One region of the Streptomyces sp. NBC_00086 genome, then DNA from elsewhere that is predicted to be linked to it. Evidence: riboswitches for the same ligand, from Rfam matches in the RefSeq annotation. Region 1 holds a riboswitch; the other holds the start of a gene.
What was found. Region 1 has a riboswitch for ZMP and ZTP ahead of OG276_RS05610 (bifunctional 5,10-methylenetetrahydrofolate dehydrogenase/5,10-methenyltetrahydrofolate cyclohydrolase). Riboswitches for the same ligand answer to the same signal wherever they lie in the genome.

Region 1 (9,623 bases):
CGGGTGCGATCCGCCGCAGCCTGCCCACCGACCTGGTCACCAAGACCGCCCGGGGCTGGATCCCGCGGTACGGGGAGAAGCAGTTCAACGTCTCGTGCAGCCGCGATCTCCTCGACTCCGTGGTCCGCGCCCGGGTGATCGCCCTGGACGGGGTCACCACCCTCCAGCGCGGCCGGGTCCGCTCCCTGGAGGGCACCGCGAGGCGGATCACCGGCGTCCGTGTCGACACCCCGGAGGAGGAGGGCCGGCTGATCACCGCCGACCTCGTGGTCGACGCGAGCGGCCGCGGCTCCCGGGCCCGCGCCTGGCTCCAGGAGCTCGGCGTGGACGGCGTCCGGCAGGCGGAGGTCGACTCCGGCCTGGTCTACGCGACCAGGATCTTCGAGGCCCCCGCCGGAGCCCACGAGCTGGGCTTCCCCATCGTCAACGTGCAGTCCGACCCCCGGGTCCCGGTCCCCGGTCAGACCGCGACGATCGTCCCCATCGAGAACGGCCAGTGGCAGGCCACCCTCTCCGGGACCCGGGGCGGCCAGCCCACCGGCGACCCCGACGAGTTCATCCCGTTCGCCAAGGGCATCCGCGACCCGATCGTCGGCGAGCTCCTGGAGGGCAGGAAGCCGCTGACCGACGTCGCCGTCACCCGGGGCACCGCCAATCGCCGGGTCTTCTTCGAGAAGGCCGAGCTCCCCGGCGGCTTCTTCGCCGTCGGCGACTCGGTCGCCACCTTCAACCCCCTCTACGGCCAGGGCATGACGGTCGCGGCCAAGGGTGTGCTGGCCGTCCGCGCCCTGCTGCGCGCCAAGAGCCCGGCCCACCCCGCCATCGGAATGGAGGCGCAGCGCGCCCTCGCCCCGCAGGTGGCCACCGCCTGGGAGCTCGCCACCGCGCAGGACATCCTGTACCCGGGCGCCACCGCAACGGAGCCGCGCGCCGGCGCCGGCCTGCTCAACTCCTACGTCTCGCGGCTGATGACCGGGGCCACCACCCGGCAGGAGCTGACCGCCGCCTTCCTGGAGGTCAGCACCATGAGCAGCCCGCCCACCCACTGGGTCAAGCCGTCGGTGATCTGGCAGGTCCTGCGCGCCTCGGACCGCGATGCGCTGGACGCCCCGCCGCTGACCGCCGCCGAGCGGGCCGTCGCGGGACTCGGCCAAGAGGCCGACCCCGTCGAAGCGCGCTAGCGCTGTGGCCGGCACCCCATGACGGACGGTCTCATCCTCTACGTTCCGGGGTTCGTGATCGTCCTGGCCCTGGTCATCAAGGCTCCTACGCTGCGCCGTGGCTGGGACCAGCCGCTGATGCGTGCCGTGTGCACACTGCTCGTGGTCGGTTCCCTCGCCATGTTCCTGTCCGGTCCGCCGACGATCGCCGCGGTCAACCGCCTCACCGGCATCGTCAACTTCTCCGCCCCCCTGGTCTACAGCACGCTCACCGCGTTCTCGGCGTCGTGCATCGTGCTGATCCTGCACTGGGGCGGCGGCCCGACGCCGGGGGTCCGCCGGGCCACCCGGATCACGGTGGTCGCGTACGGCGCCGTCGTCGTGACGATCGTCTTCCTGTTCGCGAAGGGGGACGCGCCGGTCGAGCGGCTGCGCGACCTGGACACGTACTACGCCAACACCCCGTGGATGCGCGAGATGATCGCCCTCTACCTGGCCGCGCACACCGTCGGCAGCACGGCGCTGACCCTGCTGTGCTGGAAGTGGCTGCGGCGGGTGGACCCGGCGCTGCGGGCGCTGCGCACCGGGCTGGCGCTGCTCATGTCCGGCATGGTGATGGACGTGGGCTATCTCGTCGCGAAGTGGGCGGCGGTCGGCGCACGCTGGTCCGGCCGGGACTGGGACGGACTGTCCACCCACCTGGCGCCGCCGCTCGCCTCCGCGGCGGCGTTGCTGGTCGGAATCGGGTTCATCGTGCCCCTGGTCGGCGGATCGACGGCCTGGCAGGAGCTCAGCCAGTACCGCCGGCTGCGTCCGCTGTGGAAGGCCCTGCACGGGTTCGCCGCGTCCAGTGTGATGACGGTGCCGATGACCTGGTGGTCCCCCGTCGGGATCCGGCTGATCCACCGAGAATCGGTGATCGACGACGGGCTGCTGGCGCTCGCCTCCTGGTTCGACCCCGCCGTCCGGAGCGAGGCCTACGAGGCCGCGCTGGCCCAGGGACGGTGCGAGCGGGGCGCCGCCCTGGTGGCGGACGCGGCCGTACTCGCGGCCGCGTGCCGGCGCCGTGCCGCCGCCGGCCGGGCGGAGCCGGGCCCCGGGTCCGGTCCCGCCGAGCCCTGCCGGCTCGGCGGCCAGCCGCTGACGGAGCTGGCGCGGGAGTTCCACACCTCGACCATCGTGGCGGAGGCCCGCCGCCGGGCCACGGCCGCCGTCTGAGAACTGGGCCCGGTCGCGTGCGGGCAGGGGCGGGACGGGACGGTCAGGCCGCCACCGCCACCGTTTCCCGGGCGGCGGCCGCCTCGCCCGTCAGGACCTTGAGCCGCTTGGTGAAGAAGACCATCACCGCGCCGGCCGCGATCACCATGGCGCCCTGCCACAGGAAGTTCCAGCTCTGCCCGATGACCGCGTCGAGCCGGGGCAGCTGCGCGCCGATCGCGTCGCCGGTGGCGGCGGCGAGGAACCAGACGCCCATCATCTGGTTGGTGAAGGCCCGAGGGGCGAGCTTGGTGGTGACCGAGAGGCCCACCGGGCTCAGGCACATCTCGCCCATCACCTGGATCACGTACACGCCCACCAGCCACATCAGCGAGACCTTGACCCCGCTGGAGGCGATCGCCGCGGCGCCCGACATGACCACGAAGGAGGCGCCGGTCAGCAGCAGGGCCAGGCCGAACTTGAACGGGGTGCTCATGTGCTTGCCCCGGCGCACCCAGAAGGCGGCGAAGACGGGGGCCAGGACGATCACGAACAGCGAGGGCAGCGACTGGGTCCAGCTGGCCGGGATGTGCCAGCCGAGCAGGGACAGGTCGGTCTTCTGGGCGGCGAACAGGTTGAGCTCGTTGCCCATCTGGTCGTAGACCAGCCAGAACAGCGTGGCGGCCAGGAAGAGCCAGACGTACGCCCGCAGCCGGGTCTTCTCCACCCGGTCGATCTTGGGGCTGCGGTACATCGAGAGCAGCACGCCCGCCGGGACCACCACGGCGACGATCGTCAGCACGAAGGTGATGTTGTCGATGCTCAGCGCGTGCGCGGCGGCCAGCAGGGCGACCAGTACGGCGGTGAAGACCAGGCCGTACGAGGAGGACTTGCGCACCTTGGCCCGCTCGGCGGCGGTGAGCCGGACCACGGGCTCCGCCCGCAGCTGCTCCGACAGGCGCCGGCCGCCGAGGACGTACTGGACCAGGCCGAGGGCCATGCCGACGGCGGCGGCGCCGAAGCCGAGGTGCCAGTCGACCTCCTCGCCGAGGTAGCCGACGACGAGCGGGGCGATGACGGCGCCGAGGTTGATGCCCATGTAGAAGATCGAGTAGCCGGCGTCGCGCCGCTGGTCGTCGTCGGCGGCGTACAGCCGGCCGACCAGCGCGGAGATGTTCGGCTTGAGCAGGCCGGTGCCGATCACGATGAGGACCAGGCCGGGCCAGACGAAGACCGGGTTCGGGACGGCCATCAGGGCGTGGCCGGCCATGATGACCACACCGCCCCACAGGACGGCCCGCCGGGCGCCGAGGAACCGGTCGGCGATCCAGCCGCCGGGGAGCGCCAGCAGCGAGATCATGGCCATGTAGACGCCTTCCACGGCCTCCGCGGTGCCCTCGTGGAGCCCCATGCCCCCGTGGCCGCGGGAGGCGGCGAGGAAGTGCACGAGGATGGCGACCATGCCGTAGAGGCTGAAACGCTCCCACAGCTCGGCGAGGACGAGGGTGGCGAGCCCGCGCGGGTGGCGCTTCCTGCCGACCGCCGCAGCGTCCGGTGCAGCGTCCGACGCCGGGGGCTTGTGCATATCCATCGAAGGCTTCACATATTCAGTGGAGCCCGCTCGCGCCGGACCGGGATCGGTCTTTCGGCCCGTTACCGCGGGAAACGCAGCGCCCCGGACCGAAAGGCCCGGGGCGTTCGCCGTACGACAGGGGGTGCGGGACGGGTCAGAGGTCCGCGAGGGCCAGCCCGGCCTGCGCGGCGGCGGCCTGGACGGTCTGCTCCAGCAGCACCGCGATGGTCATCGGGCCGACGCCGCCCGGTACCGGGGTGATCAGCGAGGCGCGGGCGGCGGCGGACTCGAAGTGGACGTCGCCGACGTTGCCCTCGTTGTAGCCGGCGTCCAGGACCACGGCGCCCGGCTTGATGTCCTCGCCGCGGATGAACTCGGCCTTGCCGACGGCGGCGACCAGCACGTCCGCCTGGCGGACGATGGACGGCAGGTCCACCGTGCGGGAGTGGCAGTAGGTGACGGTGGCGTTCTGCTCCAGCAGGAGCATCCCGGCGGGCTTGCCCAGGATCGCGCTGCGGCCGACGACCACGGCGTGCTTGCCGGTCAGGTCCACGTCGTAGGCCTCCAGCAGGCGCATGATGCCGCCGGGGGTGCAGGAGACGAAGCCCGGCAGTCCGAAGCCCATGGCGGCGAAGGAGTGCATCGTGACCCCGTCGACGTCCTTGCCCGGGGCGATGGCCTCGAAGGCGGCGCGCTCGTCGATGTGGTGCGGGACGGGGTGCTGGAGCAGGATGCCGCTGATCTCCGGGTCCTCGGAGAGCGCGGTCAGGGTGGCGACGAGCTCCTCGGTGGTCGTCTCGGCCGGCAGCTCCACGTGGCGGGAGGTGATCCCGGCCTTCGCGCAGCGGTTCTGCTTCATGCGCACGTAGGTGACGGACGCGGGGTCCTCGCCGACCAGCACGGTGGCGAGACAGGGCGCGGTACCGGTGCGCTCGGTGATCTTCGCGGCGTACTCGGCGGTCTGCTCGGAGATGCGGCGGGCGAGGGCGGTGCCGTCCATCAGCGTGGCGGTCTGGGCCGTCTGGGTAGTCGTCTGAGTGGTCATCGGGGCTCCTGGGCGTCGCTACGGGTCGCGGTTCGCCCAGGCGCGCGGCAGTCGACGTACGGGATGCGCAGTACGCCGGGCCGCTCCCCGGTGGTGATCCACCCGAACGCCAGTCACGGCCCGCCGCCCAGTGTAGGCGAACCCGGGCGGGTTCCGGCGTGGGCCCCGGCCCGGCAATCCGGTGGATGGGCGGCGCCGGACCTGGGACGATCGAGACATGACGCGCACTTTCGACCATCTCGTCGCCGAAGCGGAATCCGTCTCCGTGGACGGCTGGGACTTCTCCTGGCTCGACGGCCGCGCCACCGAGCAGCGTCCCTCCTGGGGCTACCAGGGCCTCCTGGCGCGGCGCCTGGCGCAGGTCGACTCCGCCCTGGACATCCAGACCGGCGGCGGGGAGGTGCTCGCCGGAGCCGGGCCCCTGCCCCGGCTGACGGTGGCCACGGAATCCTGGCCGCCGAACATCGACAAGGCGACGAGGCTGCTGCACCCGATCGGCGCGGTCGTGGTCGCGGACTCCGACGAGCCGCCGCTGCCGTTCGGCGACGAGGCCTTCGAGTTCGTCGCCAGCAGGCATCCGGTCACGGTCTGGTGGGAGGAGATCGCGCGGGTGCTCAAGCCCGGTGGTACGTACCTCTCCCAGCAGGTCGGCCCGGCGAGCGTCTTCGAGCTCGTGGAGTACTTCCTGGGGCCGCAGCCGGAGGAGGTCCGACGGGGCCGGCACCCCGACGACGCGGTCGCCGGGGCCGCGAAGGCGGGGCTGGAGGTGGTCGATCTGCGCTCCGAGCGGCTGCGGACGGAGTTCCACGACATCGGAGCCGTGATCTACTTTCTACGGAAGGTGATCTGGATGGTGCCGGGCTTCACGGTCGGGCAGCATCGGGACCGGTTGCGCGAGCTGCACGAACAGATCGAGCACGAAGGCCCGTTCGTCGCGCACACCGCCCGATTTCTCATCGAAGCCCGCAAAACGGGCTGACAAAACGGGCGGACGCGACCACCCGCGACCGGCTCTCCGGTCACGGCGTGGCGCAGGTCACTCAATTCAGCGCGTAACGAATCTACTCGGGCATGCGATGAACCGACAGGTGTCCTCGTGCGGCCCGGAATACAGACCCCCCTCGGGTCTGTTTCCCGAGTTCGCGCGATGATGTCCCGCCACCCCTTATCTGTTCGCAACGAGAGGCTCCTTGTGTCGCTCAGCCCGTCCCGTACGTTCCCCACGGAAATCGCCGAATCCGAGGCCCTGGTCGCGCTTGTCGAGCGCGGCCGCGAGCAGGGTCACATCAACGGTGATGACGTGCGCCAGGCCTTCGAGGCCGGCCGCATCCCGGTGGACCAGTGGAAGCGGGTCCTGCGCAGCCTGAACCAGGTCCTGGACGAGGAGGGCGTCGCGCTGCACGTCAGCGCCGCCCCCGCCACGAAGGCTCCCGCCAAGAAGGCGCGCAAGGCGGCCGCTCCGGCGCGCACCGTCGCCAAGAAGGCCGCTGCCCCGCCGCGCCTCATCGGTGCGCGCAAGACGGCTGCCACCACCCCCGCCGCGGCGATATCCGACCCGTCGGCCTCCGGGACCGAGGAGGAGGTGGCGGCGGAGGCCGCCGCCGCGCCCAAGAAGCGGACGGTCAAGAAGGCCGCCGTCAAGAAGACCGCCGTGAAGAAGACGGCAGCCACGAAGAAGACCGCCAAGGACGGCGACGAGGGCGACGCCCCCGTGGCCGAGGGCGAGGACTGGGCTGCCGAGGACCTGGACGAGGGCGACGAGAAGGAGACGCCCAAGACGGGCGGCAGCGCCGGCTTCGTCCTGTCCGACGACGACGAGGACGACGCCCCGGCCCAGACCGTCATGGTCGCCGGCGCCACCGCCGACCCCGTCAAGGACTACCTCAAGCTCATCGGCAAGGTGCCGCTGCTCAACGCCGAGCAGGAGGTGGAGCTCGCCAAGCGCATCGAGGCCGGACTCTTCTCCGAGTACAAGCTCGAAGAGGAGGAGGACCACAAGCCCGCGTTCAAGCGCGAGCTGGAGATCCTCGTCGAGGACGGCCGCCGGGCCAAGAACCACCTGCTGGAGGCCAACCTCCGCCTCGTGGTCTCCCTCGCCAAGCGCTACACCGGCCGCGGCATGCTCTTCCTGGACCTGATCCAGGAGGGCAACGTCGGTCTGATCCGCGCCGTGGAGAAGTTCGACTACACCAAGGGCTTCAAGTTCTCCACGTACGCCACCTGGTGGATCCGGCAGGCGATCACGCGTGCCATGGCCGACCAGTCGCGCACCATCCGCATCCCCGTCCACATGGTCGAGATCATCAACAAGCTGGCCCGTGTCCAGCGCCAGATGCTCCAGGACCTCGGCCGGGAGCCCACTCCGGAGGAGCTGGGCAAGGAACTCGACATGACCCCCGAGAAGGTCATCGAGGTCCAGAAGTACGGCCGCGAGCCGATCTCGCTGCACACCCCGCTGGGTGAGGAGGGCGACAGCGAGTTCGGTGACCTCATCGAGGACTCCGAGGCGGTCGTGCCGGCCGACGCGGTCTCCTTCACCTTCCTCCAGGAGCAGCTCCAGTCCATCCTGGGCACGCTCTCGGAGCGCGAGGCGGGCGTGGTCTCCATGCGCTACGGCCTCAACGACGGTCAGCCGAAGACCCTCGACGAGATCGGCCGCGTGTACGGGGTCACCCGTGAGCGCATCCGCCAGATCGAGTCGAAGACCATGTCGAAGCTCCGTCACCCGTCGCGCTCGCAGGTGCTGCGCGACTACCTCGACTGAGAAGTCGGGTCACGCCCCTCAGGCCAGTCGGAAGACCGGCCCGCGGGGCGTGAACGGCAGGGAGGCGCCCTGCGGGACCAGGAAGGCGTGCTCGCGCCGGATCCGCAGGGTGTCGGTCCAGCCGTCGGTGATCACCAGGACCGGGGCCCCGGGCGGGAAGTCCTCCGCCCGCAGCAGCAGGTCGATGCCCGGCTGCAGTACGGTCCCGCCCCGGCCGCGCACTTTCACCCGGCCCTGGGCTCGCCCAGAAAGAACAGCCGGGGGCAGATAGCCCGCGTCGTACGGCGCCGCGTCACAGAACACGACGCGGGCGGCCGGCACGTCGCGGGCTTCGGCGTACGAGGCGATGGCGCCGAGCGCCTTGCCGATCAGGGCGGTGTCCATCGACCCCGAGGTGTCGAGGACCACGCCGAAGGTGCAGCGGGCGGTCTCCTCGGGCGGGAAGTACCGGCCCGCGCGCGGGATGTCCGGCGTGGAGGCCTGGCGGCGGGCCGGGCGCGCGAAGCTGCGTACCGGCTCCGGGCGGGGCACGTACTCGTCGAACCAGCGGGCCAGCCGCACGTCCCAGGGCACCGGCGGGTGGGCCAGCGCCCGGATCTCCTCGACCAGCCCGGCGGGCAGCAGCCCGCGCTCCCCGGCCCCGTGCAGGTCGAAGCCCTGGACCAGGCCGCGCCGGTAGAACTCGTCCAGGTCGGTGTACGGGCCGCTCCCCGGGTGCGGCAGCGGCTCGCCCAGGATGTCCCCGCGGCCCTTGCCGCGCAGGGTGGCGAGCCGGCGCATCCGGCGCAGGTCGCCGGTGATCCGGTCGTAGACCTCCTCCACGGACAGGCCCCGCAGCTCCGCGTCGTACAGCAGCCCCTCGGGCATCTCGCCGACGTCCATCTCCACGAGCCAGCCGTTGACGACGTAGTCGGCGGCCACGTTGTGCAGGTACGGGTCGCGCGCGCCGCACCGCTCCCCGTGGCGCAGGGCGGCGTGCAGCATCTCGTGGGCCAGGATGAACCGCCATTCCCCGTCGGTGAAGGTGCGCAGCGGGTTGACGTAGATCTCCCCGGCGCTCGCGCTGACGGCGGCGATGTCGATGCCCTGGGCGCGGGCCAGCTCGGCGTCGGCGACGAGCCGCAGGCCCGCGGCGAGGCCGCCGAGCAGGGGGTAGGAGGACACGAACCAGTTCAGGGCCCGCTCCCACGGCTGCGGCCGGTGGCCCTCGCGGCCGGCGGCCAGGTCCATGGTGGCGGACACGGACCGGGTGAGGGCGTGCGCGAAGCCGGTCTGCCAGTCGGGGACGGCGCTCCAGTGCGACCAGGCCTCCAGGATCTGGTCGGGGGCGCCGGGGGCGCTCGTACCGCAGTCCTCGTAGCGGGGCGGGACGCCGTCCCGGCGCCAGGCGCCGGCGAGCTGCTCCTCGTCGCCGCCCGGGTACGCCTCGGGCAGCCGGTCGGGGGCCAGGCCGACGGGGAAGTTCAGCAGGAAGCGGTTGACGACGACACAGCGGGCCGCGAGGTCGGCGCGGTCGGGCTGAGGCCGGTCCGCCTCCTTGGCGGCGGGTACGTGCCCGAAGCCGAGGTGGAGCAGGCAGTGCGCCAGGGTCCAGGCCCACTCCGCGGGCTCGGCGCGGCGGGTCGGGTGGGCGTGGATCACCCCGTTGGAGGTGACCACGGCGAGCCCGGCGGCGGCGCAGTGCGCGCACTTCGGGCTTCGGCAGTGGGTGGCGGACACGGCGTTCAGCGCGGGGTTCTGCCGGACCGCGGCCCGCCCTGCCTCGTAGGCGAGGGTGGCCGGATCGGGCTTGGGCTCCTTGCCCTGCTTGGCCTTGCTGCTCACCGGCGGGCCTCGACCAGGCGGGGCATGTCGCGGGCGGCTTCGATGAGGAACCAGGCGGGC
Region 2 (9,623 bases), 1.9 Mb from region 1:
GAGGTTCGGGCGGTTCAGGCCTGATATGAGGCGAGTTCCACGACTGTGATGTCCGACGGCGCGCCCACCCGGACCGGCGGCCCCCAGGCACCCGCGCCGCGCGAGACGTACAGCTGGGTGTCGCCGTAGCGCTCCAGCCCGGCGACGGTGGGGTTGGCGAGCTCGGCGACGTACTCGCCGGGCCAGAGCTGGCCCCCGTGGGTGTGGCCGGAGAGCTGGAGGTCGGCCCCGTAGCGGACCGCCTCGTCGATGACCACGGGCTGGTGGGCGAGGAGTACGGCGCTGCGTGCGCGGTCCCGGTCGCCCAGCGCCGCCTGGAAGTCCGGACCGTGGCCCTCGCTCTCGCCCGCGATGTCGTTGACCCCGGCGAGGTCGAAGTGCGGGAGCTCGCGGCGGGCGTTTTCCAGAGGGGTGAGGCCGAGCTCGCGGACGTGGTCGACCCACTGCTGGGCGCCGGAGAAGTACTCGTGGTTGCCGGTGACGAAGTACGAGCCGTGGCGCGCGCGCAGGCCCCGGAGCGGTTCGGCGGCGGGGGCGAGGTCGTGGACGCTGCCGTCGACGAGGTCGCCGACGATGGCGATGAGGTCGGGCTGCGTGCGGTTGATCGTGTCGACGATCCGGGTGGTGTGGGCGCGGCCCAGGATCGGGCCGAGGTGGATGTCGCTGACCACGGCGATGCGGAAGCCGTGGGCCGCGCGGGGGAGCTTCGCCAGGGGGACCTGGACCCGCTTGACGCGGGGGCCGCGCAGGACGCCGTACGTGCCGTAACCGACGGTGCCGGCTGTCGTGGCGGCGGCCGTGGCGGCGACGATGCGTGCGAAGCGGCGGCGGCTGAGGGTGGACGGGCCGGCCGCCGCCGGGGCGGGCTGCCCGGGGTCGGCCTCCGCCGGGGTGGCCTCCGCCGGGTCGTGCTGCCCGGTCGGGGCTGCGGGCTCGGGGGTGGCTTCGAGGGTGGCCTGCGGCGCTGATCCCCTCCCCGCCCCTTCCCGAGACTGGGGCTCCGCCCCGGACCCCGTCGCGTCCGCGCCTGCGGCGGCGGGGACGCTCTGGTGCTGCGCCCCCGGACCCGCGGTGTCCGCGCCTGCGCGGCGGGGCTCCGAGGCGGAGCCCGGAGCGGTCGCGCCTTCGGCGGCCGGGGGGCCGTCGGGCTGGGAGCCGGGCCTGTTCTGGCGGCGGAGCCACAGGGTGCGGACCGGCTCGGCCAACAGCATGGCCAGGGAGAGGTAGAGGAGGACGGCCAGCCAGAGGTAGCCCGGCCAGGCGACCGTGCGTTCCAGCCAGAAGGGGGCTCCCGCGCGGCCCGCCACGAGGGCGGCCAGGGACAGGAGCGGGAGCGCGAAGGCCAGGGCGGTGCCCGTGCGGCGGATGCCGCTGCCGGGGGTGGTGGTGTCGCGGACCAGGCGGATCCAGAGCCAGCGGTGCACCAGGACCAGGAGGGTCAGGACCAGCAGGGCCACGACCGCGAAGAGGACGATCGTCACGCGCCCGCCTCCGTACGTGATTCGCGCCGCAGCGCCCGTACCCCGCGCAACCCGATCACTCCGACGGCCGTCCCCAGGAGAAAGGACGCCACAGCCAGGAGAAGGTGGACCCAGAAGTACCCGGTCGGGTCCCCCGCGTCGTCGAAGGCCAGACCGCTGCCGTCCTTCCACAGGTTCCGGACGAAAGACACCCAGATGAACCAGCTCCACACTCCGAAGGCGAGCAGGAACCAGGAAGCGGCGCGGCTGAGTCTCATGAGCCCAGTATCGGTTTCGTCCCCAGGACGGACGCGCCGGGGTGGGCTGTCCCGGCGGTGGTTGCGGCGGGTTGGCCGGTCCGTGACGCTAAGCACAGCATCGGGATGTACTTTCACCTGCGTGTCTGCCAAGAAGACCGCGTTGACGGTCCTATCCGCCGCACTTCCCGTCCTGCTGGTCCCGACGCTGCTGGCCTCGCCCGCGTACGCCGCGCCGACACCGACGCCACCGGTGGACGGGAAGGGTCAGCCCCGCAAGGCGCCCGCGCCGCCCGCCTCGATGTCCACGGTCGGCGGCCAGTCGCTCGGGCAGCCCGGTACGCAGGTCAACCTGCTGCCCGGCGCGCCCGCGCTGCCGACGAGCGTGACGGGGCGTTCGTGGATCGTGGCCGACGCCGAGACCGGCGAGGTCCTCGCCGCGCACAACGCGCACTGGCGGCTCCCCCCGGCCTCGACCATGAAGATGCTCTTCGCCGACACCGTGCTGCCGGGTCTGCCCAAGGACCAGATCCACAAGGTCACCGACCAGGAGCTGGACGGGGTCGGCTCCGGCTCCAGTCTGGTGGGCATCAAGGAGGACGCCGAGTACAGCGTCCACGACCTGTGGCTCGGGGTGTTCCTGCGCTCCGGGAACGACGCCGTGCACGTACTTTCGGCCATGAACGGCGGCGTCGAAAAGACCGTCAGGGACATGCAGGCGCACGCCGAGGAGCTCCAGGCCCTGGACACGCACGTGGTGTCCCCCGACGGCTACGACGCTCCGGGCCAGGTCTCCAGCGCCTACGACCTCACCCTCATCGCCCGCTCGGGCCTGCAGAAGCAGGACTTCCGGGAGTACTGCGGCACGGCCAGCGCGAAGTTCCCCGGCCGGCAGGAGCCGGGCAAGCCCCGCGAGACCTTCGAGATCCAGAACACCAACCGGCTGATGACCGGCGCGGGCGGCCTGCCTCCGTACAAGGGGATCGCCGGGGTGAAGAACGGCAACACCACCATGGCCGGCTCCACCTTCACCGGCGCCGCCCAGCGCGGTGACAAGAAGCTGCTGGTCACGGTGATGAACCCGGAGAGCCCGGGCGCCAACCCCGTGTACGAGCAGACCGCCGACCTGCTCGACTGGGGCTTCGCCGCGAGCGGGAAGGTCAAGCCGGTGGGCGAGCTGGTGCCGCCGAAGAGCGCGGACACCACCTCCCACGGCTCCCCGGCCCAGTCCCACGAGAACAACCCGTCGGCGTCCGGTGCGGGCTCCGGCGGCGGGGTCGGTACCGCCCTCGGCGTGGCGGGCGGGGTGCTGGCCGTGGTGGCCGGCGGGGCCTACGCCGTCAACCGGCGCTGGCCGCGGGGGCGCGGCCGCCGGGCTCGCGGCCAGGTGTAGCCGAGCCGGCGGGCTCGCGGCCCGGTCCCGGTTCCGGGGCGGCTTCGCGGCCCGGCTCCGGGGCGGGCTCGCTGTCGGGTTCCGGCGCGGGCTCGCCGCCCGGTTCCGGGTCCTCCACGCCGTCCCCGTCGGCATCGTCGCGGCTCGCGGTCCACGCCGCGCAGAACAGCAGTAGCTTCGCCGTGAGGTTGATCCAGATCAGCAGCGCGATGGGCACGCCGAAGGCCCCGTACATGCTCTTCGTGGCGACCTCCCGCATGTAGCCGCTGAGCAGCAGCTTCAGCAGCTCGAAGCCGGCCGCGCCGAGGAGGGCCGCCTCGATGAGGCGGCGGCGGGGCGGTTCGACGCCCGGGAGCAGGGTCAGGACGTAGAGCAGGAGCAGGAAGGCGGCCAGTACTCCGACGAGGAAGGCGCCGCCCCGCAGCAGGCCGCCGCCCGCGCCGTCGCGCGGTACGCCCAGCCAGTCGCCGGCCTTGCCGACCGCGCTGGAGCCGAAGATCGAGGCGGCGGCCGAGGCCAGGCCGACGCCGCCGAGGCCGACGAGGACGAGCGCGTCCTTGCCCTTGCGGACGAAGGGGTTGCCCTCGTCCTCGTCGTCCTTCTCCCACACCGCCCGCAGGCAGTCCCGCATCGAGGTGATCCAGCCGATGCCGGTGAAGAGCAGGACGGCGGCGGCGATCAGGCCGACCGTGCTCGCGTTCGCGACGAGGGCGTTGATGTCGAGCTGGTCGGAGATGCCGGGGACCTGCTCGGCGAGGTTCTTCTGGAGCCGGTCGAGCTGGTCCTGGGTGAGCAGTCCGGCGCCGATCGCGGCGGCCACCGTGATCAGCGGGAAGAGGGCCAGGAAGCTGATGAAGGTGATGGCGGCGGCGAGCCGGCTCCAGTGCACGCGGTCGAGCCGCTGGTACGAACGCCACAGGTGGGTCCGCATCACGGCGGACACCAGGGGCCCGATCAGCGGGAGTTTCGTCAGCCAGTCCATACGGTCACCGTAAATGAGCTGTCGTAAATAGCCGGGATTGCCGCTTTTGGGTACTACGGTCGTCGATTGTGACTTTTCGCCCGACGGCTCGGCCGTTCCACGTCCTGATCCTGCGAAGGATCGGTTTCCGGTTGCGGTTCCTGCGTCAGGAACGGCGTGCGGTCGCCTCGCCCGCGGCCGCCGCCGCACTGCTGTCCGTCGCCGAGCCGAGCTGCGCCGGAACGCCGCTCGCCCCACCGCTTGCCCCGTTGCCGAACGGATATTCCCGCAGCTTGCGCCAGACTCCGTCCGAGCCCTGCTCGTAGAGGGCGAAGCCGGTGCAGAGCCACTGCGCCGCGTAGTCGGCGAGGGTGTCGAACGCCAGGTCCATCGCCTCCTCGGAGATCCCGTGGGCGACCGTGACGTGCGGGTGGTACGGGAACGAGAGCTCCCGGCTGAGCGGCCCGTCGGGGTCGCGGACCTGGCCCTGGAGCCGGGTGCAGCCGGAGCCGCCCTCCACGACCTGGACGAAGACCACCGGCGAGAGGGGACGGAAGGTGCCCGTGCCGGCCAGCCGCATCGCGAAGGGGCTGCCGGCGGCCGCGACCGCGGCCAGGTGGGCGCGGATCTCGGGCAGCCGGTCCGCGGCCACCTCCGTCGGCGGTACGAGGGTGACGTGCGTGGGAATGCCGTGCGCGGCGGCGTCCCCGAAGCCGGCGCGCAGCTCCTGAAGGCTGCTGCCGTACGGCTCCGGGACCGCGATCGAAACGCCGAGCGTTACGGTCCCCACGTAGCTCTCCTCCGCCTGTAGTCCTGTGCGTGGTCTGTGCTCCGCATGTGCGTCGCACGAGTGCTGCCGCCCCAGTGTGGCGGCAGCACCCCCCAGATCGCCAGGGCCCTCTTTCTCTTCCGTGCCCGTCAGTGCTTCGCGGGGAGGAAACCGAGGTGGTCGTAGGCCTGCGCCAGGGTCTCGGCGGCGACCGCCCTGGCCTTCTCCGCGCCCTTGGCCAGCAAGGAATCCAGGGTCTCCGGGTCGTCCAGGTACTCCTGGGTGCGCTGCTTGAACGGTGTGACGAAATCGACCATCACGCCGGCCAGATCGGTCTTGAGCGCGCCGTAGCCCTTGCCCTCGTACGCGGCCTCCAGCGCGGGGATCGACTCGCCCGTGAGAGTGGAGTAGATCGTGAGCAGATTGCTGACGCCGGGCTTCTCCACCGGGTCGAAGCGGACCACGGCCTCGGTGTCGGTGACCGCGCTCTTGATCTTCTTCTCGGTGGCCTTGGGCTCGTCGAGGAGGTTGATCAGGCCCTTGGGCGAAGAAGCCGACTTCGACATCTTGATCGCCGGGTCCTGGAGGTCGTAGATCTTCGCGACCTCCTTGACGATGTGCGCGGCGGGGAGGGTGAAGGTCTGCCCGAAGCGCTGGTTGAAGCGCTCGGCCAGGTCCCGGGTCAGCTCGATGTGCTGACGCTGGTCCTCGCCGACGGGGACCGAGTTCGCCTGGTAGAGCAGGATGTCGGCGACCTGGAGGATCGGGTACGTGAACAGGCCGACGGTGGCGTTGTTGGCGCCGTTCTTGGCGGACTTGTCCTTGAACTGGGTCATCCGGCTGGCCTCGCCGAAACCGGTGATGCAGTTCATGACCCAGCCGAGCTGCGCGTGCTCGGGCACGTGGCTCTGGATGAAGAGCGTGCAGCGCTCGGGGTCGAGACCGGCGGCGAGGAGCTGCGCGGCGGACAGTCGGGTATTGGCGCGCAGGTCCTTCGGATCCTGCGGCATGGTGATCGCGTGCAGGTCGACGACCATGTAGAAGGCGTCGTGCGTCTCCTGCAGGGCGACGTACTGCCGGATGGCTCCGAGGTAGTTCCCGAGGTGGAACGAACCGGAGGTGGGCTGGATGCCGGAGAGCGCGCGAGGACGATCAGAAGCCATGGCCCCATTCTCTCAGGTGCGATGGCGGGCTCGGGCCCGCCACTGGCCGGAACCGGGCGGGTCGCCGGGCCCCCGCCCCTCCCCCGTACGAGTACCGGGCGGTAGCGCCCCGTCCGGATCTTGCCTCGGCCGAGCGACCGCTTTCCGCGGCGGGGCCGGACGTGCCGGCCGTGGGCGTGCCCGCGCGGCGCCGCTCCCGGGGACCAGCCCCCGGACCCCCGCTCCTCAAACGCCGGCGGGGCTGGATTTTCGCCGGCGTTTGAGGAGCGGGTCTGTCTTTCAGCCGTCCGGCGTTTGAGGACCGGGTCAGGGCAGAGCCCTGGGAACGGTGGAAGGGCGGGTCGGGGACTTTGCCCCGCGCAGCGGCAAAGGCCGCAGGGGGGCGGACCCCGCCCCGGGGGGTCAGGCGACCGGGAGGCCAGGGGCCGGGAAGGCGGCCATCAGATCGGCCACCGCGGAGCGGATCCCGCCGAGGGCCGCCTCGTCACCCTTGGCCGCCGCGGAGACCGCGTCGGAGATCCAGTCGGCCACCACCGGCATGTGCTCGACGCCGAGCCCCCGCGACGTGAGCGACGGCGTACCGATCCGGATCCCCGACGGGTCGAACGGCTTGCGCGGGTCGAACGGCACCGTGTTGTAGTTGACGACGATGCCGGCCCGGTCCAGCGCCTTCGCCGCGATCTTGCCGGACACCGACTTCCCCGTCAGGTCGATCAGGATCAGGTGGTTGTCCGTACCGCCCGAGACCAGGTCGAACCCCCGCTCCAGCAGAGCGGCGGCCAGCGCCTTCGCGTTGGCCACGACCGCGTGCGCGTACGACACGAACGAGGGCTGCGCCGCCTCGTGCAGCGCCACCGCGATGCCCGCCGTCGTCTGGTTGTGCGGGCCGCCCTGGAGGCCGGGGAAGACCGCCTTGTCGATGGCCTTGGCGTGCTCCTCGCGGCACATCAGCATCGCGCCGCGCGGACCGCGCAGGGTCTTGTGGGTGGTCGTCGAGATCACGTCCACGTGACCGGCCGGGGACGGGTGCGCCCCGCCCGCGATCAGGCCGGCGATGTGCGCCACGTCGGCGACGAGCACCGAGCCCGCCTCCTTCGCGATCGACTCGAACGCCTCGAAGTCGATCGTGCGCGGGAGCGCCGTACCGCCGCAGAAGATCAGCTTGGGCCGCTCCGCCAGCGCGAGTTCTCGTACGGCGTCGTAGTCGATGAGACCGGTCTCCGCCTGGACCCCGTACTGCACGCCGCGGAACCAGGAGCCCGTCGCCGAGACGCCCCAGCCGTGCGTCAGGTGCCCGCCCATCGGCAGCGCCATGCCCATGACCGTGTCGCCGGGCTTGGCGAAGGCAAGGTAGACCGCGAGGTTGGCGGGCGAGCCGGAGTACGGCTGCACGTTGGCGTGGTCGACTCCGAAGAGGCCCTTCGCCCGCTCCACTGCCAGCGCTTCGATGCGGTCGATGTTCTGCTGGCCCTCGTAGTAGCGGCGGCCCGGGTAGCCCTCGCTGTACTTGTTCTGCAGCACGGTGCCGGAGGCCTCCAGCACGGCCGAGGAGACGTAGTTCTCACTCGGGATGAGGCGGAGGGTCTCCGCCTGGAGGGTTTCCTCGGCGGCGACGAAGGACGCCAGCTCGGGGTCGGTCGCGAGCAGGGCGGGGTGGCGGTACGGGTGGTGGTGGTTCGCGCTCATGGCGGTTCCTCCGGGGTCGATGTCGGATCTCGTCCCCGCGAGGCCCAGGCGAGCGGCCCTGTATGCGGTCGTGCGCGCACGGCTCCCCCGGAGTTGGTTCTCCGTGCGCCAGTCGCCGTGCGTGTCCGACACCTTAGCGGGCACGCCCCGAGAAAGGTTTCTCCGTCCGCGATGCGAGCGAGGATGGAGGTGACGCCACCCTCGTCACCGGCTTGACGGACGATCGGAGACCCCGTGTCGACAACTGCTGATGCCATCCGCTCCGCCGACGCGCACAGCGCGCACAACTACCATCCCCTGCCCGTCGTCGTCGCCACCGCGGAGGGCGCGTGGATGACCGACGTGGAGGGCCGCCGCTACCTCGACATGCTCGCGGGCTACTCCGCCCTGAACTTCGGCCACGGCAACCGCCGGCTGCTCGACGCCGCCCGCGCCCAGCTGGAGCGGGTCACCCTGACCTCCCGCGCCTTCCACCACGACCGCTTCGCGGACTTCTGTACGGAGCTCGCGGCGCTGTGCGGCAAGGAGGCCGTCCTGCCCATGAACACGGGCGCGGAGGCCGTGGAGACGGCGGTGAAAACCGCCCGCAAGTGGGGCTACGAGGTCAAGGGCGTACCGGACGGCCACGCCAAGATCGTGGTGGCGGCCGACAACTTCCACGGCCGGACCACGACCATCGTGTCGTTCTCCACGGACCACGAGGCCCGCGACCACTTCGGCCCGTACACCCCCGGCTTCGAGATCGTCCCGTACGGGGACCTCACCGCGCTCGCCGCCGCCGTCACCTCCAACACCGTCGCCGTGCTCCTGGAGCCGATCCAGGGCGAGGCCGGCGTGCTCGTGCCGCCGGCCGGGTACCTGCGGGGCGTACGGGAACTGACGCGCGAGCGGAACGTCCTGTTCATGGCCGACGAGATCCAGTCGGGTCTGGGCCGCACCGGCAAGACCTTCGCGTGCGAGCACGAGGACGTGGTCCCGGACGTGTACATCCTCGGCAAGGCGCTGGGCGGCGGGGTCGTGCCCGTATCGGCGGTGGTGGCCGACCGCGACGTGCTCGGCGTGTTCAAGCCGGGCGAGCACGGCTCCACCTTCGGCGGCAACCCGCTGGCCTGCGCCGTCGCGCTGGAGGTCGTCGCGATGCTCCGCACCGGCGAGTACCAGCAGCGCGCCACCGAGCTCGGCGACCACCTGCACCGGGAGCTGAACCTGCTGGTCGGCGGTGGCGCGGTGACCGCCGTACGGGGCCGCGGGCTGTGGGCGGGCGTGGACATCGACCCGGCGCGCGGCACCGGCAGGGAGATCTCCGAGAAGCTGATGGGGCTCGGGGTGCTCGTCAAGGACACCCACGGATCGACCATCCGGATCGCGCCGCCGCTGGTGATCTCCAAGGAGGACCTGGACTGGGGGCTGGACCAGCTCAGGTCGGTCCTCGGCGCCTGACCGGACGCCTCAGAGAATCACGTGGGGCAGGAAGCGGGCGTACTCGTCCGTGACCGGCCCCGCCGATTCGCGGATGCCGAGGCCCGCCGACTCGTCTTCGACGACCCACGCACCGAGCACCACCCGGTTGCCGTCGAAGTCGGGCAGCGGGGCGAGGCCCTGGAAGACGTACGTCTCGTCCTCCTCCGGTGCGAACGGCTCGCCGCCGACCGGATGCAGGGTGACGCCCGCGCCCTCGCGGCCCAGCAGCGGCTTCGCCGCGTAGCCGGTGGTCGTGGCGAGTTCGCGCGGGCCGTCCAGGTAGGCGGGCAGCAGGTTCGGGTGCTCCGGGAAGAGCTCCCACAGGACCGCCAGCAGCGCCTTGTTGGAGAGCAGCATCTTCCACAGCGGCTCGATCCAGGCGGTGGTGCCGGAGCCGCCGCCGTGGTCGTACGTGCCGAGGACCTGCGGGGCGAACTCGTCGGTGGCCAGCCACTCCCACGGGTAGAGCTTGA

Region 2: another riboswitch for ZMP and ZTP. It lies ahead of glyA (serine hydroxymethyltransferase); the one in region 1 lies ahead of OG276_RS05610 (bifunctional 5,10-methylenetetrahydrofolate dehydrogenase/5,10-methenyltetrahydrofolate cyclohydrolase).

Annotation. Positions count from the first base shown of each region.
Region 1 is NZ_JAPELZ010000001.1:1,220,536-1,230,158, forward strand. It holds gene OG276_RS05595 (NAD(P)/FAD-dependent oxidoreductase) at 1-1,181, shown strand, start outside; gene OG276_RS05600 (MAB_1171c family putative transporter) at 1,200-2,378, shown strand; gene OG276_RS05605 (peptide MFS transporter) at 2,422-3,942, opposite strand; gene OG276_RS05610 (bifunctional 5,10-methylenetetrahydrofolate dehydrogenase/5,10-methenyltetrahydrofolate cyclohydrolase) at 4,085-4,975, opposite strand; ZMP/ZTP riboswitch at 5,003-5,102, opposite strand; gene OG276_RS05615 (methyltransferase domain-containing protein) at 5,193-5,954, shown strand; gene OG276_RS05620 (RNA polymerase sigma factor) at 6,168-7,739, shown strand; gene OG276_RS05625 (hypothetical protein) at 7,758-9,563, opposite strand; gene OG276_RS05630 (ATP-binding protein) at 9,560-9,623, opposite strand, start outside.
Region 2 is NZ_JAPELZ010000001.1:3,115,806-3,125,428, forward strand. It holds gene OG276_RS13705 (metallophosphoesterase) at 15-1,481, opposite strand; gene OG276_RS13710 (SCO4848 family membrane protein) at 1,478-1,738, opposite strand; gene OG276_RS13715 (D-alanyl-D-alanine carboxypeptidase family protein) at 1,860-3,110, shown strand; gene OG276_RS13720 (YhjD/YihY/BrkB family envelope integrity protein) at 3,058-4,092, opposite strand; gene OG276_RS13725 (2'-5' RNA ligase family protein) at 4,238-4,861, opposite strand; gene trpS (tryptophan--tRNA ligase) at 4,990-6,003, opposite strand; gene glyA (serine hydroxymethyltransferase) at 6,406-7,689, opposite strand; ZMP/ZTP riboswitch at 7,725-7,815, opposite strand; gene rocD (ornithine--oxo-acid transaminase) at 7,924-9,129, shown strand; gene OG276_RS13745 (glutathionylspermidine synthase family protein) at 9,139-9,623, opposite strand, start outside.